2 linked regions of the Fibrella aestuarina BUZ 2 genome follow. The main gene of each other region encodes a partner of the protein of the gene in region 2 in a complex. Links are inferred from orthologs where the notes say so. Each region holds a gene or a part of one and is shown on either strand. Other genes may lie near its edges. The genes, in order: FAES_RS02450 and FAES_RS04680.

Region 1 (11,966 bases), 540 kb from region 2 along the record:
TGCGAGGAGATGTGATAAAGCCGGATGCGGTAGCTGTTGCGACCCCGGCGCAGGTTGTACCAGAAACTTAGCCGATAGTCGGTGTTGATGATCTTGTAAACCAGTTGACCCGGCTTTTTGGCGAGCCGCGACGTATCGTTGAACACCTGAAACTGGGTGTACGAAGCCACATCGAGTCCAAACTCATGAGCCTGTCCGGGAGCGGTGGTGACACGGTAGAAGGGTTTATGAAACCCAAAGGCAAACGGAACGATGGTACCCTGGTTCAGCTCCCGGTCGCGCTTGTCGAAATCGGTGGCGTTGATGCGCCGTTCGCCGGTGGTATTGAAGTAGGGGAGGGCACTACCGTAGACCTGCGCTTCGAGCGGATCGAGCAGGATGGGCGCAAACAGGTGATTTTTGGGAAACCACTCTTTGCGAGGGTAAGCCGTTGTATCGGTAGCCGATTGAGAACGAACCGCGAGGCTCAGGAGGCACAGCGCCCCGGTCAGTAAAGCAACTCTCATGCAGTGAGGTCGTGGGGAAAGCACAAAGCTACCAAAAAACAGTGGGCCTCTCTCCAGTTCACCCCTCGCTGTTGCGCCATTACAAGATAAGGTGGTGCCCCGCGACGAAACAGCCCTGAACATGGGGAACGTACACATGTCTACGTCCTTACACTCGCAAAATGGGGCCATCAACCAACCTTTTGACCGTTGCGGAGTACTTACTGTGAGTAAGCGCCAATGGGGCTACTTATTTGGCGTCAATAAAACACACGCAACGATGGATGTACAGGAAAATATGGACGATGTCCGCCTCGATATTGAATCAGTCGGCTTCACCCTTAGTGATACGATGGAGGCGACGGTGCTTGAGTCGCTGGCCAAGCTGCGGCGCTTCTACAAGGGCGACGTGATCACGGCCGAGGTCTACATGAAGCTGGAGCCCAATCAGCGCAGCAACGAAAAACACGTAGGCATCAAATACGGCGTTCCCGGCAATGATGTCTTCGCCGACGATAACGGCGACGATTGGTATACGCTGCTCCACAACGTGGTGGCGAAGTTGCAAAAGCAATTGGAAAAGCGGTTCGGCAACCATACCAACGCCAACCGCGGCAACATCGACGACATTGACCCAGCCAGTTTGGCCTAGTTGTCAATAACTCAAACCGGCTGAGGAAAACGTACCTGGTTGAGTTGCCCACAATGGGTACGTCGGCTAGGTACGTTTGTTTTGTACGGCGACCTCATTCCACGTAATCTTGGGTCTGGACTATATATTAAAACGAAACGACGTACCGAATCGCTGGGTCAACCAGTCGACAGGTACGTCGTTTCTTTTTAATATAAGTTATAACCTATGAGGTCATTTACGATCCGCACATTTCGCAGCCTTCTGGGTCATCCAGAGAGCATTGCATGGCCGCGTAGGCGAGCTCGGCTTCCGATACCTGCGGGGCCTGCGCCGATGCTTGCGCAGCGTGCTCCTTGGCATAACCTACATAGTCGAGTGGTTTTTCGACCGGCGCGGTTTCGGCCATCGCGGGTTCGAGTTGTGGCTCGGCCTGCGGCTGCACCACGGTGAACTTCACGGCGTCGGTAGCGGCTTTGGTACGCAGGTAATACATACCCGTTTTCAGGCCCGCTTTCCAGGCGTAGAAGTGCATCGACGTCAGCTTGCCGAAGTTGGCATCCTGAATGTGGATGTTCAACGACTGCGACTGGCAGATGTAGGCGCCCCGGTCGGCGGCCATGTCGATAATGTGCTTCTGCTTGATCTCCCAAACCGTTTTGTAGAGGTCTTTCAGGTGCTGCGGAATATTCGGAATATCCTGTACCGAGCCGTTGGCCAGAATCAGGTTATTCTTCATCGCCTCGTTCCAGAGGCCCAGTTTCACCAGATCACGCAGCAGGTGCTTGTTTACCACCACAAACTCGCCCGACAGCACGCGGCGGGTGTAAATGTTGCTCGTGTACGGCTCGAAGCACTCGTTGTTGCCCAGGATCTGGCTCGTCGAGGCCGTCGGCATGGGAGCCAGCAGCAGTGAGTTGCGAACGCCGTGCTCAACCACCTGGGTACGTAGCGCATTCCAGTCCCAGCGGCCCGACTTTGGCGTTACCCCCCACATATCGAACTGGAATTCACCATTCGAGATGGGCGACCCTTTCCAGGTTTCGTAGGGGCCGTCTTTCTTCGCCAATTCCATCGAGGCCGTCATGGCCCCGTAATAAATCGTTTCGAAAATATCTTCGTTGAGGCGGCGGGCTTCGTCGCTTTCAAACGGCATCCGCAGCATGATAAAGGCATCGGCCAGACCCTGCACACCCAGACCGATCGGCCGGTGGCGCATGTTGCTCCGACGGGCTTCTTCAACGGGGTAATAGTTCAGGTCGATGATCTTGTTCAGGTTGCGAGTGGCAATCTGCGTGACCTCCATCAGTTTCTGGTGATCGAAGCGCAGAATGCCGTCGGTCCCCTTCGTGATGAATTTCGGCAGGGCAATGCTGGCCAGGTTACACACCGCCACCTCGTCGGGCGAGGTGTACTCCATGATCTCGGTGCAGAGGTTGCTCGACTTGATGGTGCCGAGGTTCTTCTGGTTCGATTTCCGGTTAGCCGCATCCTTATAAAGCATGTAGGGCGTGCCGGTCTCGGTCTGGGCTTCCAGAATCTCGAACCACAGCTCTTGTGCTTTTACCGTGCGGCGGGCGCGGCCTTCGCGCTCGTAGCGCGTATACAGCTCCTCAAACTCGTCGCCATAGGCATCGCTCAGGCCGGGGCACTCGTGCGGGCAGAACAGCGACCAGGTGTCGTTGTCTTCCACGCGCTTCATGAACAGGTCGGGCGTCCAGATGGCGTAGAACAGGTCACGGGCGCGGAGTTCTTCCTTTCCGTGGTTCTTTTTCAGTTGCAGGAAATCGAAGATATCGGCATGCCAGGGCTCCAGGTATACGGCAAACGAGCCTTTACGCTTCCCGCCGCCCTGATCAACGTACCGGGCGGTGTCGTTAAACACGCGCAGCATCGGCACAATCCCGTTTGAGGTGCCGTTGGTGCCTTTGATATACGTACCTGTGGCCCGCACGTTGTGGATGCTCAGGCCAATACCGCCCGCCGACTGCGAAATTTTGGCCGTCTGCTTCAGCGTGTCGTAGATGCCCTCGATGCTGTCGTCTTTCATCGTCAGCAGGAAGCAGCTCGACATCTGCGGTTTCGGCGTACCGGCGTTGAACAACGTCGGGGTGGCGTGGGTAAACCACTTTTCGCTGAGCAGGTTGTAGGTTTCGATGGCCGCGTCGATGTCGTCCATGTGAATGCCTACCGCCACGCGCATCAGCATGTGCTGCGGCCGCTCGGCAATGCGCCCGTCAATTTTCAGCAGGTACGATTTTTCGAGCGTTTTATACCCAAAATAATCATAGCCGTAATCGCGGTCGTAAATGATAGTCGAGTCGAGAACGGCGGCGTTGTTACGGATAACGTCATACACCTCTTTCGAAATCAGCGACGCATTTTCGCCCGTTTTGGGGTCGATATACGTGTAGAGCCGCTTAATCGTGCCCGAAAACGATTTGTTGGTTTCCTTATGCAGGTTAGAAATGGCCACCCGCGCTGCCAGAATAGCGTAGTCGGGGTGTTTGGTGGTCATCGACGCGGCTGTCTCAGCAGCGAGATTGTCCAGTTCGGTCGTCTTTACGCCGTCGTACAGGCCATTGACAACCTTCATGGCTACTTCGACGGGCTGCACATAGGCCGGATCCAGGCCATAGCACAGCTTTTCGATGCGAGCGGTAATCTTATCAAATTTGACCGATTCCCGGCGGCCATCTCGTTTGATTACATACATGGGCTTGTAGGTGTTAGAAAGATAGTAACGTGTTGAAAATAAAGCGGATATATGTTGATTGTGTGATTAGAATCCGTGTTAAGCTAGTGTTAAAGGTAGCCGAAAAGCGGCCAGAAACGGTAGCGTATCAACAACTCCTTAGAAAAATTAAACTCGATTTCGTTCGTGGTTTTATGCTTCTCAACTGAGCGTAAGCGACTTATAGAAGCCTATCGGGTGTCGGTTATAAAAAACATGCTATTGATTGCCGCGGGGTGGCCGTTCGTATAGGATCATCTGTGCTGATGCGTATATAATAGGGTGGCGAACGTCACAACGAACGCCTTCAAAATAGCGCTTCTGAAACCGTAAATGCCAGAGACTGACGGGTTTTTGTGATCCTTTTATTAGGTAATGGTTAAATGATCGAGAGGGGTGCGAAAACGCTTGTGTATCAGGCAAAAAGCCCGTACTTTTGCAATCCTTTTCGGACGGAAACCGAATTTGGCAGATAATCAAGACATTCATTATGAAAAAGGGCATTCATCCCGATTACCGTGAGGTTGTGTTTCACGATCTGACAAGCGACTACAAATTCGTGACCCGCTCGACGGTACAAACGAAAGACACGATGGAGTTTGAAGGCAAAACCTACCCCCTCGTGAAAATTGAAGTAAGCTCACAATCGCACCCCTTCTACACGGGTAAGAACGTGCTGCTCGATACGACCGGTCGTGTCGACAAATTCCGCAAGCGGTACGGCAAATAAGCCAGCAACTGCGCTTCGGATTTCCAGTAAAATGCCTCGGCCCAACCCAATAAACTGGTTAGGCCGAGGCATTTTTCGTTGATAACTCGCTTAGGCCTGCTGAATCAGAATAGCGTTTCTCTGGCCCGAGATACCGTCCGCTCTGAACTGACTGGCTACGTTTTCCTGCATGTAGTAGTAGGTGTCCCAATACGTGTCGGGCCTGGTCCAGACGCGCACGTCATAGACAACGCCGTTGTCGTTCAGGTGGTTAACCAATATGTCGTGGGCTTGATCGGGCAGGGCCGACGGGCAGGCGTCGATTACTTTCTTGATCGACGCGCGGGTGGCGGCCAAGTCATTCTGATTGCTAACCGCAAACGTCATATCAACCCGGATGAGGTTGCGGCCTGATACGTTGGTGATTGGTGCCGTCGATAAAGGTCCGTTAGGCAGGATGATGGTTTTGTTATCGGGCGTAACCAAAATGGTGTTGAAGATCTGAATGGCATCAACTGTGCCGGTAAAGCCCTGCGCGCTGATCAGATCGCCCACCCGGAACGGCTTGAAAATCAGAATCAATACGCCACCCGCGAAGTTGGACAGGCTCCCCTGCAACGCCAACCCGACCGCCAGTCCGGCCGCGCCAATGATCGCGACAAACGAAGTCGTTTCGATGCCCAGCGTACTGGCTACACTCAACAGCAGCAAGACACGCAATAAGCCACTGAACAGCGACAGTAAAAACGGCTGCACATCACGGTCGACGTGCCGGTTGTTCATCACCTTCGACAACAGCTTGACTAGTTGGCCAATGGCCCACAAGCCGATAATCAGGATGATAATGACCAACAGCAGTTTGGTGCCGTAGAGGGTCAGCAGCGCCAGGAGCTGATCCGATAGTTTGGCAAAATTCAAGTTCATATGCGTGTAGTAGAATGGTGGTTCGTGCCTATGACTTGATTAGACGATCAAAGTAACGGTATAGAAAAGCGCCGCGTTGGTTACCAGGCTTGTGCTACCGGGCAAGCGCCTGCACGCAGTAACTTAGCGGATCGGGAGGTATAACCTATTTTGAAAATTGTGTACATTGACCCAAAGCGCTCGAGTATGTCATGTGCTGCTACGCTCGCTCCTCACACGACCCTAGGCTAGAAAAAAGTGCAGACTTTCGATTGATTACGTTTCGATAACCAGATGACCCATGCGCCAATCGATAACGCTGTCTATTCCGCAACCCTGCTCTGAACGCTGGGAGACCATGCAACCTCTGGAACAAGGTCGGCATTGTGTTTCCTGCGAGCGGATAGTGCATGATTTTACCAGCTTCACCGATCAGGAACTGATCGCCTGGTTTGCCCAACAATCCGGTCCCGTTTGCGGGCGATTGCGCGATGATCAATTAGCGGTTGCGCTTTACGAGTCCCAGTCTGCTGCCCCACGATTCACAAGCTGGGTACGTTGGGCAATAGCTCTCGTAGTAGGCTGGCAGACAGCACGAGCGCAATCGAGCGTCCCACCCGCTGTGCAGTCTATAACGGTTGCGCCAGTCAATCCTATAAAAACAGTCGCCAACAATTCAGGTGTGGGACCACTTCGCTTTCAGGTTCGTGGTATGGTAGTCGACGAAGCCGGGCGGCCACTACCGGGTGTGTTTGTTATGAAAGAAACCAGTTCCACCTTCGTAAAAACAGATACCGAAGGTCGATTCGAGTTGCCTATCTATGCGACAGATCAGACTAAGGATTCGTTGCGGATTACGTTCTCGGGTGATAGCCGAGTCACTATCAATCTATCGATTAAGAAAGAGCCAGAGCCGGTACGCGTAATTATTCCTTTCGCGGCTGTTAAGGTCATATCAGGTGGTGGCATTGTGGTGCAACGGGCCAGTCTTCCTAAACGCGCCTGGTGGTCATTCAGGCGGTTGCTTCGATAAGAACAAACGCCCGGCTATCTGCGGATAGCCGGGCGTTTTGGCATTAACCTATAAGGTTTCAAAAACCTTACAAGCTTTTCAACTGCCGCAACGTCTCCTGCAAAGCAGTAATTTTGGCATCGGCATCGGCGGCTTTTTGGCGCTCACGCTCTACCACGTCAGCTTTGGCGTTGGCCACGAAACGCTCGTTGCTCAGCTTTTTCATGACCGAATCGCGGAAGCCGATGTTATAGGCCAGATCGCGTTCGGCGTTGGCAATCTCCTGCTCCACGTCAATTTCGCCGGCCAGGTCGATGTAGAATTCGTCGCTTTTGATCAGGAACGACGTAGCGTTTTCTGGTTTCTCCGATACGTAGCTGATCGTGGGTACGTTGGCCATCTTTGTAATCAGGCCTTCCAGCGGCGCAAAGCGCGCGGGTACGTCGGTACGTATCGAAAGCGGCAACTCCGTTTTTGGCGCAATCTGCTTGGCGTTACGGATGTTACGGATGCTGCTGATGATTTCGAACAACAACTCGAAATCGGCCAGTATGGCGGCATCCGCAGGTTGGGCCTGCGGGAATGGCGCCACGCACAAACTCTCGCCTTGCTGACGAGGAGCGATATCCTGCCAGATTTCTTCCGTGATAAACGGCATGAACGGATGCGCCAGTGCCATCAGGCGTTCGAAGAAGTTGATCGTCGCCAGGTACGTTGCTTCGTCGATGATACCGCTGAAGTTGCCGTCGGCGTCTTTTTCGGTGTAGTGCGTTGGCTTGATTAGCTCCAGGTATTGCGAGCAGAAATCGTCCCAAATCAGCTTGTAAACGCTCTGCAACGCATCCGAGATACGGAACTTGCTCAGATGATCGTCGATTTCGGTGAGGGTGGCGTTCAGTTTAGCCTCGAACCACCGCACGGCTAGTTGCGACGAAGAATTGTTGCGTTCGGCATTAGCTGTTTCTACCGTCCATCCCTTTACCAGCCGGAACGCATTCCAGATTTTGTTGCAGAAGTTACGGCCCTGTTCGCACAGCTTTTCGTCGAACAGCAGATCGTTGCCCGCTGCCGAGCTAAACAACATGCCCGTACGGACGCCATCGGCCCCGTATTGGTCGATCAGCACGAGCGGGTCGGGTGAGTTGCCGAGCTGCTTCGACATCTTCCGGCCCTGCTTATCGCGTACCATGCCCGTGAAATACACATTGCGGAACGGCCGTTCGCCCCGGAACTCAAAGCCCGCCATCGCCATCCGGGCTACCCAGAAGAAAATGATGTCGAAGCCCGTAACGAGGTCGTTGGTCGGGTAATAGTAGTTGATGTCGGCATTGTCGGGGTTGCGGATACCGTCGAATACCGAGATCGGCCACAGCCACGACGAGAACCAGGTATCCAGCACGTCGTCGTCCTGCGTGAGGTCGGCTTCGGTCATGGCAAACAGCAGTTTCTCGTGCTGCACCTTGCGCAGCGCTTCCCGCTTGTTTTTAGCCACGATGATGGTGCCGTCCTGCATATAGAAAGCCGGAATACGCTGCCCCCACCATAATTGGCGGCTGATGCACCAGTCGTGCGGATTTTCCATCCACGACCGGTACATGTTCTTGAACTTGGGCGGCACCAGGTTGATCACGTCGTCGAGTACAGCCTGCAACGCGGGCTGGGCAATCTTGTCCATTTTCAGGAACCACTGCAACGACAGCTTTGGCTCGATCACGGCACCCGTGCGCTCCGACGTACCCACGTTCGATTTGTACTCCTCGACCTTTACCAGATTGCCCGACTCTTCGAGCATCGTTAAGATCGCCTTCCGGGCGGCAAACCGGTCCATTCCGACCAGAATCTGGGCTTTCTCGTTCAGCGTGCCGTCGTCGTTCAGGATATCGATAACCGGCAGGTTGTGTTTAACGCCCAGTTCGTAGTCGTTGAGGTCGTGAGCTGGCGTTACCTTCAGGCAACCCGTCCCGAACTCAATCGTTACATACTCGTCGGTAATGATCGGAATACTGCGGTTGACGAGGGGGATGATGGCTCGTTTGCCGTGCAGGTGCTTATACCGCTCGTCGTTGGGGTTTACGGCGATGGCGGCATCGGCCATGATGGTTTCGGCCCGCACCGTGGCGATAGTCACAAACTCACCTTCTGCGCCCTCAATTGGATACTGAATGTAGGTCAGCTTTTGCTGTACTTCTTTTACGATAACTTCTTCGTCGGATACGGCGGTGCGGCCCTGCGGGTCCCAGTTGACCATACGCACACCCCGGTAAATCTGACCCTTATTATAGAGGTCAACGAATACGTCGATTACCGATTCATACAGGGCCGGTTCAAGCGTAAAGCGCGTGCGGTCCCAGTCGCAGGAGGCACCCAGCTTGCGCAATTGTTGCAGGATAATGCCGCCGTACTGATTCGTCCAATCCCAGGCGTGTTCCAGAAATTGCTCGCGGGTGAGATCGGTCTTGCTGATGCCCTGCTCGTTCAACCGGGCGACGACTTTGGCCTCCGTAGCAATGCTGGCGTGGTCGGTACCGGGCACCCAACAGGCGTTTTTGCCCTGCATACGGGCATGCCGGATCAGCACATCCTGAATGGTGTTGTTGAGCATGTGGCCCATGTGCAGCACGCCCGTCACGTTGGGCGGCGGAATCACGATGGTGTAGGGTTCGCGCTCGTCGGGTGTGGAAGAAAACAGCTTATTATCAAGCCAATACTGATACCATTTGGCTTCAATATCGGTGGGCGAATACGTCTTGGCGATCATGCGGTCGGCGGTGGCTAGCACCGGATTAAGGCCGCAAAAATACGAGTTTTTACCGCCGTAGCGGCACGCCCGGTCCACAGGGAACAAAGGGCAAGCACGAATTACCCCAAAAAGCAAGCGCCGACGTACCTGGGTACGTCGGCGCTTATACTGCCAGTTGCCGGTATGGACTTACTTTTTGGTAAACTCGCCGTTCAACTTGAGCTCAACTTCTTCGCTTACCGTAGCGCCGCCCGACGAGCCAACGCCAAAATCGGTCCGCTTGATGGTGCCGGTCGCTTTCAGGCCAACTTTTTCCTGCTTGCCGTTGCGGCCTTCCATCGTAACGGGGCCCGTCAGTACGGCGTCAAGCACAACCGGCTTCGTAACGCCGTGCATCGTGAGGTCACCGGCCAGTTTGTAATTCTTGCCGCTTACCTTTTTGAACGACGTGCTCTTGAACGTCAGCGTGGGGTATTTGGCCGCATCGAACCAATCGGGCGTTTTCAGGTGACCATCGCGCCGCTCGTTGTCGGTATCGACCGAGTTGATGTCGGCTGTCAGGTCGAATACGGCATCAGACAAGTCAGGCTTCGAGGCCGTCAGGTTAGCGTCGAACGTCTTGAAATTGCCATCGACTTCCGAAAGCAGCAGGTGGGTTACGGTGAAGCCAACGCGTGAGTGGGCTTTGTCGAGCCCCCAGCTTTGCGCATAGGCAGCCGAGAGCGAGAGCAGAAGAGCAATAGGGGTTACAAGTAATTTCATGAGCGTACTAGAGGATTTTAAGTATGGTTCGAATTAAGTAAGTAGTATTTACATAGAAAACTATGTGTCGATACATGCAAGCCATGTGCCGACGAACGGAAAATAGTAGTAATGTTGACAGAAGACAAATCACAGTCAAGATTATCGGTAATACTCTAAGGTCGACAATGTATACGACACCGATGAAAAATTAGCTTTATAGGCTTGTCGCCTCATGGTTAACTGTTGAAATAGGTAAATTAATCGCTAAACTTGGCTACGTGCTGATTGATACCCAGCCTGATTGAAGAGGGAAAACTACGATAAGCATGGTACAGAACCGCTACTGGCGACAGGTAGTCTTTGTGTGCTGTTATAGTCTGTCATTGGCGGCTTATAGTCAAGCAAAACAACCGATTGATTTATCATTCACCTATGTCGACCCTAAGTACAATAGGCCTATCTATGCTACCAATTATTTATGGGAGCGGTATACGAACGTAGCTAAGCTGGTGAGCGATTACAGTCATTTTAATTGCCTCCAAACGTTGGGACAGATCCGTTTTCGTGTCGAAAAAACGGGTGTCATCGATCAAGTTCAGGTAACAAGTAAGGCTTTTCCTGATTACCTGCCGGGGATGTTCCGCGATAGACTGGAAGCGAGCAAGCCTTATTGGACATGTGCCGACTGTGAGACGAAGGGGCCGGTATCAATCACAGTACCTGTTTTTATCCAGTTTGAAGTCGGCTGCCGGGGAAAACAGGATTCGGTCTATACGAACCACATGCTGGGTACGTTGCTGCGATTTCCGTCGGCTAACCTGCTTCCAATCCTGGGTATTCAAACGGGTGATCGGAGCTTAATGCTCTACCCTATTCTACTGGAAAGTATACGCTAATAAACCGTACCGTGATGATTACTAGACGATTACTATGCTTTTCCTTGCTGGTTGGGCTACTGTTGCTGCTTGGCTCATCGGTTTATAGCCAGTCGAAAACGCATCCAGAAAAGGCAACGATTTAGCTTACGTTCTCGGCGATGCATCCCCGCGCCAACGTACCTGTGTCGCCCGCTGATTTTATACACCGTGGTATTTTGGACGCGTGTCGAAGTGCCTATCAGCAATTGCCTAGCTGTTTTTATGGCTTCGATTGGATTCATTTTCGACTCACTGCGCCTAATAAAATCGACAGTATTCGAATCACCGGTGATTACCTACCCGAGTGGCTGACCGATTTTTACGAGTCCAAAATACTAGCCAGCCAACCGTTTTGGCACTACGTCGACAAGGCAAGCAACGGTCCGATTGTTATTGCTATACCGATTGATTTTGCCTTAGAAAGCGGGTGCGATGGAAATCGGTCGACAAAAGGAAGATACGAGCTCGAATCGGCAGCCATTGACAGCCTGTTTGCAGACAAAAAGCAGTTCTTACCTAGGCTCAAAGCTGTGCAAAAGGGGAAAAGGCAGGTGATTCTCAACCCCGCCTTTTTGCACTCAATGCGCTAAGCATGCTGACAGATGATCGGGTTACTCGCTATCGGTAGCGAGTAACCCGGTTTATTCTATGCCCCGGCCAGCTCCATCGCTAAAAACTTGCCGGTATAGCTGCCCGCTACTTTGGCCACTTTTTCCGGCGTGCCTTCGGCGATGATCTGCCCGCCTTTGCTGCCGCCTTCGGGGCCGAGGTCGATTACGTAGTCAGATACCTTGATCACGTCGAGGTTGTGCTCGATGATCAACACCGTATTGCCTTTATCGGCCAGCTTGTTCAGCACGTCGAGCAGGTGTGCAATATCCTGGAAGTGCAGGCCCGTCGTGGGTTCGTCGAGGATGTACAGCGTTTTGCCTGTATCTTTCTTCGACAGTTCTTCGGCCAGTTTCACGCGTTGCGCTTCGCCACCGCTTAGGGTCGTCGCGTGTTGGCCCAGCGTGATGTAGCCCAGTCCCACGTCGTTAAGGGTTTGTACCTTACGAAGAATTTTCGGCTGGCTCTGGAAGAAATCGAGC
Region 2 (11,764 bases):
CTTATGAATATTCAGCATTACCTTATCAGAGCCGATACCCATGCGGTTGGCGGTCGCGTCGATAATGCGTTTATTGGCCTGATGCGGTACCAGCCAGGCTACGTCGCTCCCTTTCAGGTTGTTTCGTTGCATGATCTCGGCAGACACATCGGCCATATTTTTCACGGCAAATTTAAACACCGACGGGCCGTCCTGATACACATAGTGCCAGCGTTTCTCCACGGTCTCGTGGGTGGGCGGGTAGCGGCTGCCCCCGGCTTTCTGGAACAGATGATACTGCCCCACGCCATCTGAGCGGATGATGGAGTCGACGATGCCGTAGCCTTCTTCGGCGGCTTCGAGCAGCACGGCCCCGGCGCCATCGCCAAACAACACGCAGGTGGTGCGGTCGGTGTAGTCAACAATCGATGACATCTTATCGGCCCCAACCACAATCACTTTGCGGTATTTGCCGCTTTCGATAAACTGCGTCCCCACGGTGAGGGCGTACAAAAAGCCCGAGCAGGCGGCCTGAATATCGAAGCTGCCGACGTTTCGAATCCCTACCATGTCGCAAATCAGATTGGCGGTGGCCGGAAACACGTAGTCGGGCGTAACGGTGGCACAAATCAGCAGGTCGATGTCTTCGGGAGCCGTGTTCGTTTTTGTTAGCAACCCCCGAACGGCCTCAGCGCCCATGTGCGACGACCCCATGCCTTCGCCTTTCAGGATGTGCCGTTCTTTGATGCCGGTGCGTGTGGTAATCCACTCATCATTGGTGTCTACCATCCGTTCCAACTCCGCGTTGGTCAGAATGTAGTCAGGTACGTAGCCATGTACACCGGTAATTGCTGCTCTCATCATTGTTTTTTACTTACGGGGCCTCAGCTGAGCGCTTGAGCGATCTTCCGGTGGGCATCGGCTTCAACCTGCCGGATAGCTAAGTTGAGCATATTTTTAATGGCCGTTGCCGACGAAATACCGTGGGCAATAATCACGTTGCCGTTTACCCCGATGATGGGACTCCCGCCAACCGATTCATAATTGGTCCGGTCGATAAACTCGTCGTTGAAACCCCGTTCCGTTACAATATTGTAAAACGATTCGCCCAGTTTGAACAGGGCATTGCCCGTGAAGCCGTCGGTCACGATGACGTCGGCCCGGTTCAGGAACATGTCTTTCCCTTCGATGTTGCCCACGAAATGGATGCGGCGCGACTCTTTCAGCATCTGGTGCGCAGCCTGCGCAATCAACGAGCCTTTCTGCTCTTCTTCGCCAATGTTCATCAGCGCCACCCGGGGCTGATCGATGCCAAACGTGTACTGGGCGTAAATAGACCCTAACTCGCCAAACTGAGCCAGCATTTCGGGTTTACAATCGGCATTGGCCCCAATGTCGAGCATAATGGCCGTGCCGCCGTTGAGCTGAGGAACAAAGCCGGCAATGCAGGGGCGGATCACGCCCTCAATTGCCTTGATACTAAACAGTGCGCCCACGTGCATGGCACCGGTATTCCCGGCACTGCAAAAGGCATCGACCTGCTTTTCTTTCAGGAGTTTGAAACCAATGCTAATACTCGAGTTTGGCTTCTGCGACAGGGCTTTGGTGGGGTGCTCGCCCATCTCAACCACATCGTCGGCATGCATGACTTCAAGGGCTGGGTGATTGGCTACACCGTGCCGTTGAAGTTGCTCGTCGATAACAGCCTGTTGACCGATTAAGACGATACTAACCTGATCAGGCAAGCCAGCTCTGATGGCTAACGCTACGCCTTCGATGATGGCATCTGGCGCAAAATCACCACCCATGGCGTCCACAGCAATCTTCATTGAATACAATCGGTCAGTGAATCGAAGGGAAGGAATCGGAATGACGAAACCCGTTGTCTTGTGCTCTCATCCTTACATACCCCACGCTCCGAACGGTAGAACAAGGGCGTAAAATTAGCAGGGAGGGGCCAAAAAAAAGTATTCCGCCTTCATCTGAGTCAGACGCCGGCGGAATACCTGCTTCAGTTTACCAGTTTCTGGTTTTACGTTTTCGGTTGCTCCGCATCGGCGCCGCCATAGTGCAAGCAGCATTGCAGAAAACGTCGAAACGAAACTTATGAAACTGTTTTGTAGCCTTCAACGATCATTTTGCCACGGTAGAAGAGGTTCCCTTCGAATACGTGGGCGTGGTGACGCTCGTGAACTTCGCCCGTTGAGGCGTCGGTAGCCAGCGTTACAGGCGTGGCTTTGTAATGCGTCCGGCGTTTGTCGCGGCGGGTCGATGAGTGGCGTCGCTTGGGGTGTGCCATAAGTCAGTTTACAGTTTTCAGTTCGCTGTTTTCAGTTTCCAAGGCCCTCGTTACAGAATTACAGTAAACAGAAGACAGTGGACTGAAAACTCTACAATTAATTATTACTCAATTTACGCAGGGCTTCCCAGCGGGGGTCCACTGCGGGTGTTTCTTCATTGGTCTCGTCGGCGTCGGTGGTTGAACCGGAGGTATAAATCAATTTACCTTCCGACTCCTCGTCGTCATCCTCTTCGGTGGCCCGGAACCGAGGGTGCAGCCGTTTCATGGGCAATGCCAGCACAATGAAATCGAAGATGTAGCGGGCCACATTGATCGTCTGCGTATTCCGCTCGATCAGTTCAATTTCATCGGTCAGTTCCTCGTTCCGGTCAGCAAATTTGAGGTACAACGTCCGGTTCGTATCCACTGATTCGTCGTACGGATCAAGGCTGCGATCGCAAATCTGTTCCACACTACCCTGAATCGAGAAGTCCAGCCGAATCATGGTCTCTGACTTATCGAGTACTAGGTGCGTGGTCACATTGCCATCGCCAATCAGCTGCTGCTCAAGGACTTGAAAAAACGATTTGTCCGACGTAAAGTCGTACTCGTACCGTTTATTTTCCAGACCGGCAATGTTGATATCGTATGGACGTAATGCGTTCACCTCAGTCGTTTGCTAACAAGGCCGCAAAGATACGAACTCTTTCTGAATCAGGGAACCAGCAACTTAGAAATTTCGGGGTTGGGAACGCAGATGACGCGCATTATATGGATTAGCGCAGGTCCATTGACGCGGTGATGTCCGACGAATACAAAAATCCGCAGTTATCTACGGCATCCGTGTCATCCACGTTCCGGCATTTCCGCCGACCTTTGCCGCATGAAAAAACTGATCGTCGTTACGGGCGGCTCCAAGGGCATTGGCCGGGCCATCGTCGATAAATTTGTGCAGGAAGGCTACGAGGCAGTTGTGTGCGCACGCAACGTGGCCGATGTCGATGGGCCCGACCGGCTCCCGTTTGCCGCCGACCTGAGCACCCGGGCGGGTGTGGATGCCCTGGTTGAGTACGTTCGCGGGTTGAATCGGCCGGTCGACGTGCTGGTCAATAATACAGGTACGTTTCAGCCGGGGCAGATTCACAACGAAGCCGAGGGCACGTTTGAGCAGTTGATGAACACCAACGTAGCCAGCGCCTACCACCTGACGCGCGGCCTGGTTGGCGATATGATGGCCCGGCGCGATGGCCATATTATTATGATGTGCTCAACGGCCAGCATCACGGCCTACACCAACGGCGGGTCATATTGTATCTCGAAGTTTGCGCTGCTGGGCATGAGCCGGGTGCTGCGTGAGGAACTTAAACCCAGCGGTGTGCGCGTTACTGCTGTATTGCCCGGCGCCACGCTGACGGCGAGTTGGGAGGGAGTCGACCTGCCTGCCGACCGGTTTATGCAACCCACCGACGTAGCCGATGCGATCTGGACGGCCTGTTCGCTGCCCAAAACCGCCGTGCTGGAAGAAATTTTGTTACGCCCCCAGCTGGGCGATATTTGATGAATGTACAATGCACAATGAAGAATGTACACTGACTCTGTTGGCTAGACAGTATGAATCTCAAAGTAGGGTCATTGTGCAGTATTCATCGTGCATTGTACATTAACTAAGCCATGAATACATATTTCCGCCTTCTTTCATTTGGCCGACCGCTGGGGCGGTTTCTGGTGCCGTTTGTGCTGACGTCGCTACTGGCGGCGCTGTTTGCAACGGTCAATTTTGCGCTGCTGATTCCGCTCCTCAACGTCTTATTCAACCAGTCGAAGCTGGCTGATTTTCAGAGTGCGAACCCTCGGCCCGAGTCGTTGCTGGATGGGGTTGGTTGGTTCAACTATTACTTCTCGTATTTCTTCCATCAATATGGGCAGGTGGGCACGCTGAAATTCGTTTGCGCGATGGTCGTTAGTTCAGTGCTGCTGAGCAACCTGTTCAAATACCTGTCGGCCAGACAGTTGGAAAATTTCAAGGCGCGCATGGTGGCGACCCTGCGGGAATCGGTTTTTTCGCAGACCTTACGCCTGCACCTCGGCTACTTCTCCGATCAGCGCAAAGGCACCCTCATCTCCCACATTACCACCGACGTGCAGGAGGTAGAGGGATCTATTGCCAACACACTCTCGGCGGCGTCGAAAGAGGTATTCACCCTCGTTTTCTTTCTGATCACGCTCTTTACGATTTCTACCAAACTCACGCTGGTGGCCTTCCTGGTCATCCCTGTTTCGGGCGGCGTAATTGCCATGCTGGTTCGGCGCATGAAGCGCGACGCGACGCAGGGGCAACAGCGCCTCAGCGGCCTCATGAGTGTGCTCGACGAGACCTTTGGCGGCATGCGGGTGGTGAAGGGCTTCAACGCGGAATCATTTATTGTTGGCAAGTTCCAAGAAGAAAACAATGGCTACCGGCAGGCGATCCGGGCGCTGGCCAACCGGCGCGAGCTGGCCTCGCCCTTCTCCGAATTTATGGGTGTGGCGGTGTTGTCGGGGATTTTGCTGTATGGCGGTTCGCTGGTGCTGTCAGGGCAGAGTGACTTGTCGGCTTCTGCCTTCGTGACGTACCTGGCCCTGTTTTCGCAGGTGACGCGGCCGGCCAAAGATATTTCCAATGCCTTCAGTGCGTCGCAGCGGGGGTTGGTATCGGGCAAACGTGTACTGGATCTGATGGATACCCAACCGGCCATTACCGATAAGCCAAACGCCTACCAATTGACCGACTTTCAGCACGAAATCGCCTTTGAGCACGTCTCGTTTTCGTACGAAACCGGCACGCCCGTTTTGAAGGATATCAGTTTTACGCTCCAGAAAGGCAAGACCATCGCGCTCGTCGGGTCGTCGGGTGGGGGTAAGTCGACGCTGGCCGATCTGGTGCCGCGTTTCTACGACCCTACGGCGGGCCAGGTACGTATCGACGGACACGACCTGCGCGACTGCCAGACGGCGTCGCTTCGTAACCTGATGGGGATCGTTACGCAGGAGAGCATTCTGTTCAACGATAGCGTTTTCAACAATATCGCTTTTGGCAGCAACGCCAGCGCGGCCGATGTGGAACAGGCGGCGCGGATTGCCAACGCGCACGAGTTTATCAGCCAGATGCCCAACGGCTACCACACGACCATCGGCGACCGGGGTAGCAAACTATCCGGGGGGCAACGGCAACGCATCAGTATCGCCCGGGCCGTGCTGCGCAACCCGCCCATTCTGATTCTGGACGAAGCCACGTCGGCGCTGGATACCGAATCGGAGCGATTGGTGCAGGAGGCGCTTACCCGCCTAATGGCCAACCGCACCACGCTGGTGATTGCCCACCGCCTCAGCACGATTCAGCACGCCGACGAGATTCTGGTGATCAACCAGGGGCGCATTGTGGAGCGTGGACGCCACGACGAGCTCCTGTTGCTCAACGAAGGGGTTTACCGCCGTCTGCAAACGATGCAACAGGTGTAGGGCAAGGGGCATAGGGCTCGGGGTATAGGGGTATAAATGACTTATCCCTGATTCCTATGATGCCCCTTGCGCCACGCTCTTTGCCTCTACGCCATCCAGCTTCCCCAGTTTGCCCATCACGACCTCCACCAACGTGCGGCGCATTTCCAGGTCGAGGAGGCAGGCGGTATCGAAGTCCTGTTTCAGGATCGTCAGCTGGTGTTCTTTCACTACGCGCATCACGTCGTTCATCTGTTCGAACGGAAAGCGAAGCCGGTACACCTCATTCACCGTTTTCTCTACCACCGTGGCCACGTCGAGTGCAGCCATGGTGGCCAGTTTATAGGCGTTGATCAGCCCCGGCACACCGAGCAACGTACCGCCGAAGTAGCGCACCACCACCACAAGCACATTGGTCAGATCGCGCGATAACAGCACGTTCAGAATGGGCCGCCCGGCGGTTCCGCTCGGTTCGCCGTCGTCGTTGACCCGATAGTGGTTACGATCGAGGCCGAGCCGGTAGGCGTAACAATGGTGATTGGCCTTTGGGTGAATTTTACGCAGGGCCTCCAGGTACGTTCGGGCATCGGCCTCGGAGCGGATTGGGTAGGCAAAGCCCAGAAACTTGCTGCCCCGGTCCCGAAAATCACCTTCAGTAGCCGTAGTGATGGTTCGAAACGTATCGTCGAAAAGTGTCATGTCTGTTGATGGTCGATGGTTATTAATCCTCAAAAATGGGTTACGCCGCTACTGACCAAATACCAGTAAGCCAATACTTATTCTAAACAGCAGCCGCTTTCTGACAGTTATATAGCCACAAAACCGCCACCAATGCATACCATTCCAATGTCTACACAACCGCCCGAAAATACGCCTGGTCCCATCGACCAGTTAGCGTTACGCTACCTGCGGCGGGCTTTAGACTCGGCGCATCCGACTGACGAGCCGTTTGTCATGAATGAACTGGAAAACCAGGTCATTGGCAAAGTTCGTCGGCAAACGCTAGGGATGGCGGCCTTGCTGGGCATTTTTGGTGTGGTTTCTCTGTATCTGCCTCAGTATCTGTGGCCTGCTTTCTTCGCATCAAACAGCGCCACTCTATTCGGCTACTCGGTCGACCTACCCCTGATCACAACGCTGTACGCTATCTTACTGGTTTACCTTGAAGTTTATGCACTGTTGTACATCAACCTGCGGGCCGTACGGTATGTGATGGCGGTTTGCCAGTTCCCACGTCAGCACGATGCCCAGTACGAACGCCACCTGTACGCGCTGGCCGAAGCCGTCCGGGACGGGGCCGACAAAGGCTTGCTACGTTATGGTATCGACCCCTATCTGGGCCTGCCGCAGTGGGGCCTGACCGCGTTTTTCGTAGTCAATCAAGTCAAAGCAGTCATCAGCAGCTTTGTGCTGAAAGTCGCATTGCGGCCACTGGCAGGGCGTTTTGTCATTCCTCAGGTAATCAATCTGATTGGTTTACCCGTGTACGCTTTCTGGAATGTGTGGGCCTCGAACCGGGTTATTCACGAAGCCAAAATTCGGGTCATGGCGCCCCTGACCATTCGCGAATTCGTGGATGATCTTTATGAAGAATGGCGGCACAACGAAGCGTTTTGCGCCCTTATCCCGGAAGCGCTGCAATATGTGGCGGTTCTGAAGCGCCAGTACAACTATGCCCATCTGCTGCTTACCGAGACGCTGATGGACCGGTTTGGCCTCCAGGTCATCAACCCGACCGGCCGCTTTCTGGACCGGCTGGCCGAAGCACCGCCCGAGGTTCGCAAGCCACTGGAACGTCTGGTCATTTTCGGCGTTCTAATCGACGGTAACCTATCGTGGTTTGAAAAACGGCGCCTTCGTCAACTCAAAGACCGCAGCTGGCTCTCCTATTCGGTCGCCGATATCGAACAGATTGGCAAAGAGTATTACCAGGGCCGCGGCCTGTGGGTGTAACCCGAGGGGGCAGGCTGCATGTCTGTCGTTCACACAACCGCGTAGGTACGTTATCCTCTGCTGACCTTCGCCTATTGAACTCGTATGACCATGCGTTTCCTTCCTTATTTCTTCCTCCTCATACTAGCTGTGGGGTGCACCAAAAAGAGCGCCGACAAAGCCAATCAGAACGAAGTAAAAGATACGTCGCCCGCCAAACTGCCTCAGCCCGCACCGGGCGAAGCCGTAGCCACATTTGCGGGTGGTTGCTTCTGGTGCATTGAAGAAGAATTTGAGTTGCTCAAGGGTGTGCGCGAAGCCGTTTCGGGTTACGCGGGTGGCGACCTGGCCAACCCCACCTATGAGCAGGTCGGCACCGATCAGACGGGGCATGCCGAGTCGGTTCAGGTGTATTATGACCCGAAGGTGATTCCCTACGACACGCTGGTGAAAGCCTTCCTGTATGCCCATGACCCTACCACACTCAACCGGCAGGGCCCCGACGTGGGTACCCAATACCGCTCCGTGGCTTTCTACCGCACCCCAGCCGAAAAAGCAGCCATCGATAAGGCCATTGCGCACTACAATGCCAGTGGCATCTATACTGATCCGGTGGTGACGCAGGTGGTGCCGTTCAAGGCATTTTACCCCGCCGAGGTGTATCATCAGGGCTACTACCGTGCCCACCCAGACGACTTCTATATCAATAGCGTTTCGAGACCCAAAGTCGAGAAGTTTAAAAAGAAGCTGGCCGATAAGCTCAAACCAGAAACGGCAGAAAAGTAGCGGAATGGCCCAGCCTAAATTATCAGAAGAATAAGCGCGGCCTGGCCTTGTCGGTGCCACCATAAGCGCTATTTTTGTTAGTCGCAAGTCGCCCACCACTACCGGACGACTCTCTAACAATCTGATAAACAACCATCTACTAAGGTATGCTCGCTGAAACCTCTGTTGAACCGCTCCTGGAAGAAGATAAAAGCCGATTTGTGCTCTTTCCGATCAAGCACAACGACATCTGGCAGATGTACAAGAAGCACGAGGCTTCATTCTGGACCGCTGAAGAGATCGATCTGGGGCAGGACCTGAAAGACTGGAATAGCCTCAGCGACGGTGAGCGCCACTTCATTTCGCACGTGCTGGCCTTCTTTGCCGCTTCGGATGGGATCGTCAACGAAAACCTCGCCGTCAACTTCCTCTCGGAGGTTCAGTATGCCGAGGCGAAGTGCTTCTACGGTTTCCAGATTATGATGGAGAACATCCACTCAGAAACCTATTCGCTGCTGATCGACACGTACATTAAGGACCCGATCGAAAAAGACCGGATGCTCAATGCCATCGATACGATCCCCTGCGTGCAGAAGAAAGCCGACTGGGCCTTGCGCTGGATCAGCAACGGTAGCTTTGCCGAGCGGCTCATCGCCTTCGCAGCGGTTGAGGGGATCTTCTTCTCGGGTTCGTTCTGCTCGATTTTCTGGCTCAAAAAGCGGGGCCTCATGCCGGGTCTGACGTTCTCAAACGAACTGATCTCGCGCGACGAAGGGCTGCACCGCGATTTTGCCTGCTTGCTCTACACGGATCACATCCGGAACAAAATGGATCCGCAGGCGATCTACGACATCATCCGGAACGCCGTTGAGATTGAGCAGGAGTTTGTGAGCGACGCCCTCCCCGTATCGCTGATCGGGATGAACGCCGACCTCATGAAACAATACATCGAGTTTGTGGCCGACCACCTGCTGGTATCGCTCGGCTTGAACTCGATTTACAACGTCTCGAACCCCTTCGATTTCATGGATATGATTTCGCTGCAAGGCAAAACCAACTTCTTCGAGAAGCGCGTTGGTGAGTACCAGAAAGCGGGTGTCATGGCGTCAACGAGCAAGGATAAAGAGGTAACGAAATTCTCGATGGAAGAGGATTTTTAAATCCTGTCTGAAACCACGCGAAAAAGGCGCACCGAGATTGATCTCGGTGCGCCTTTTTCGCATTTGAAACGTTGCGGTTCGCCCTCTACAACTCGTAGTAATGATCGACCAGAAAGTAAAAGGCATTCAGCAGCAGGAAAACCACAAACGGCAGCATCGCAGCCTGAATGTAGCGACCGTAGCGCCGGTTGAGGCTCGTTCGGTTGGCGGCCAACAGCCCGATCAGCATGGCGAACGGCGTGAAATACCGTCCCTGAATACCGCGTAACAGGAACGTAGGCTTGTGATTCAGGAACGTGTCGGTGCAAATGGCCAGGCAAATGGCTCCGCTGATGACAGCCGCAATACCGATTAGCAACAGCCTGTGCCAGCGCCTCGTGAACAGGCGACTGTCGGCGGTAAAGGCCGTAATCGCAATCATCAGGATCGTGACTACGTACAGATACGACGGTAGCGAAGCGCAGCGCCAGCCCAAATGCCCAACGAAGCCATCCATGTAGGTACGTCCGTACTTACCACCCGTTGCGGCCAGCATCCGGCCAATATTCAGGGGGTTGGCCAGGAGAAAATTAAGCTGCGGGTAAGGCGTTGGGCCTTGGGCACTTGTTGCGGCGACTGCTTTTTCAGGCGAAAATAGCGGCGTCAGAAAGTTGTTATAGGAGATCAGCAGCGTGGCGATGCAGACAAATACCGTCAGGGCGAACGTCAGGACGTAGAGCCGACGCGATCGGAATTTAGCCGGACTGATGAGGAAATGAAGCCCGACCAGCGGAAAATAGACCAGCTTGGCCGCCGTCAGCAACGCTCCTACCCCACTGACGACCAAAAACTCATTGCTCCGCACATACGACGCTTTGTGGGCCAGATGCACGTAATAGGCGATCAACAGGAAACTCAACGACAGGGTGATGCAGTCAGCGGAAAGAGACCCCGCCTGAAAGATGGTCATGGGCAGCAGGGCAATGAACACCAGCAAATGCTTGGCAACGGGCAGCTTCCGGATGGCCAGGTACGTTACCAGCAGCCAAAACAGCAACGCGCAAAACCGGGCGGCATAGAGCGTGACAACGGCGTTGACCTGCAACAAACGCATTGGAATGATGAGGGCAAGTTGAGGCAGGTAGCTGATGAATGGGTAACCCGCCGTGTCGACGTACCTGACCCTGGCTTCGGGCCGCAGGTCGTCGTCCATCAGCGATAGGGTGTGGCCTATCGTCGTTTTCGATTCTGGGTCAACGTGTAGATACTGGGTCTCTTCGATAGCATTGACCAGACTGACGGGCAACTTATCGCTGGACGGAATCCAGCCCAGCGCGTGAAGGACATCTTCCGAAATTTGGTAAGCCCGCACAAAATGGCGCGACTCGTCGGCAACCTGAAAAGGCGGCGTAGTGGCTAAAAATAAGACGCCAAAGAAAAAGCCTATAATCAGAAACAACGTTTCAAGCGACCACCGCTGCGGCTTGGGTACTTTCTGCTCGACTGCTACCTGAATACTGGACCTCGATTTGACTGCTACCATCTGAACGACCGATTCTACTGTAAACACATTAACCTCTACTGACAACGTCCTGTGCAGCTTTTTGCTTGTGTATGAGCAGAATAGCTATCAAGACAACAATAAAGAGTCAAGTGCAGCGGAAAAGGTTGGGATGCAGCCCGGTTTAGTTAGGCAATAGCCTATCCGAATTAAGGTCTGTATGTATAGAACGCGTGAATGGAGCGCTTAGTCTTCACCCCCCAGTACTTCCCAGATCAGGCCCATTTCAAACCCCTTGCTCAGGGCATACCGGGCCAGTTTTTGCTTTACAACCAGTGGGTTATCGTCGTGGAGGGTGCGCCGTTTTTTATCCAGCAGTTCAGCGAGCCGCGCCCGGTAGTCATCGGGTTTGATGTCGGCCAGCGCCGTTTCCAGATTACGGCCCGTAATACCCCGTTGCTTCAGATGCTGGGCAATTTTTCGTTTCCCCCATCCTTTCACCCGAAATTTCCCCCCGGCAAAACTGGTAGCAAACCGCTCTTCGCTCAGGTAGCCCTGCGTAATCAGCTCGGCAATGATCTCCTCAGCATCGTCGCCGTAGATATCCCAGGCATCGAGCCGTTTGCGAACCTCCTGCTGGGTACGTTCCTGATAGGCGCAAAATGAGGCCGCCTTCCGCAAGGCATCTTT

What was found.
Region 1: the proteins of FAES_RS04680 (region 2) and FAES_RS02450 are in contact, whole or in part, in a solved structure (PDB 1R1R), measured with the Escherichia coli proteins. The link is inferred for Fibrella aestuarina BUZ 2 from one-to-one orthologs.

The regions. Positions count from the first base shown.
Region 1 is NC_020054.1:630,478-642,443, forward strand. What follows is about bases 1,094-4,207. They hold FAES_RS02450 (ribonucleoside-diphosphate reductase subunit alpha), read right to left. Parts: upstream 3,833-4,207; coding sequence 1,355-3,832; downstream 1,094-1,354. Other genes in these bases: FAES_RS02445 (HPF/RaiA family ribosome-associated protein), read left to right, coding at 1,094-1,137. Also shown: FAES_RS02440 (DUF1207 domain-containing protein), read right to left, coding at 1-506; more of FAES_RS02445, read left to right, coding at 766-1,093; FAES_RS02455 (type B 50S ribosomal protein L31), read left to right, coding at 4,341-4,580; FAES_RS02460 (mechanosensitive ion channel family protein), read right to left, coding at 4,671-5,483; FAES_RS02465 (peptidase associated/transthyretin-like domain-containing protein), read left to right, coding at 5,764-6,495; FAES_RS02470 (valine--tRNA ligase), read right to left, coding at 6,563-9,232; FAES_RS02475 (YceI family protein), read right to left, coding at 9,404-9,976; FAES_RS02480 (hypothetical protein), read left to right, coding at 10,285-10,854; FAES_RS02485 (hypothetical protein), read left to right, coding at 10,995-11,465; excinuclease ABC subunit UvrA, read right to left, coding at 11,522-11,966. UniProt on the Escherichia coli protein: Provides the precursors necessary for DNA synthesis. Catalyzes the biosynthesis of deoxyribonucleotides from the corresponding ribonucleotides.
Region 2 is NC_020054.1:1,170,335-1,182,098, reverse strand. Bases 7,686-10,597 are described here. They hold FAES_RS04680 (ribonucleoside-diphosphate reductase small subunit), read left to right. Parts: upstream 7,686-8,601; coding sequence 8,602-9,594; downstream 9,595-10,597. Other genes in these bases: FAES_RS04675 (DUF2142 domain-containing protein), read right to left, coding at 9,680-10,597; msrA (peptide-methionine (S)-S-oxide reductase MsrA), read left to right, coding at 7,781-8,455; FAES_RS04690 (LBF_2804 family protein), read left to right, coding at 7,686-7,690. In the rest of the region: FAES_RS04725 (beta-ketoacyl-ACP synthase III), read right to left, coding at 1-843; phosphate acyltransferase PlsX, read right to left, coding at 864-1,808; rpmF (50S ribosomal protein L32), read right to left, coding at 2,084-2,278; FAES_RS04710 (YceD family protein), read right to left, coding at 2,376-2,927; FAES_RS04705 (SDR family oxidoreductase), read left to right, coding at 3,144-3,818; FAES_RS04700 (ABC transporter ATP-binding protein), read left to right, coding at 3,932-5,758; FAES_RS04695 (IMPACT family protein), read right to left, coding at 5,813-6,436; more of FAES_RS04690, read left to right, coding at 6,584-7,685; more of FAES_RS04675, read right to left, coding at 10,598-11,116; FAES_RS04670 (regulatory protein RecX), read right to left, coding at 11,321-11,764.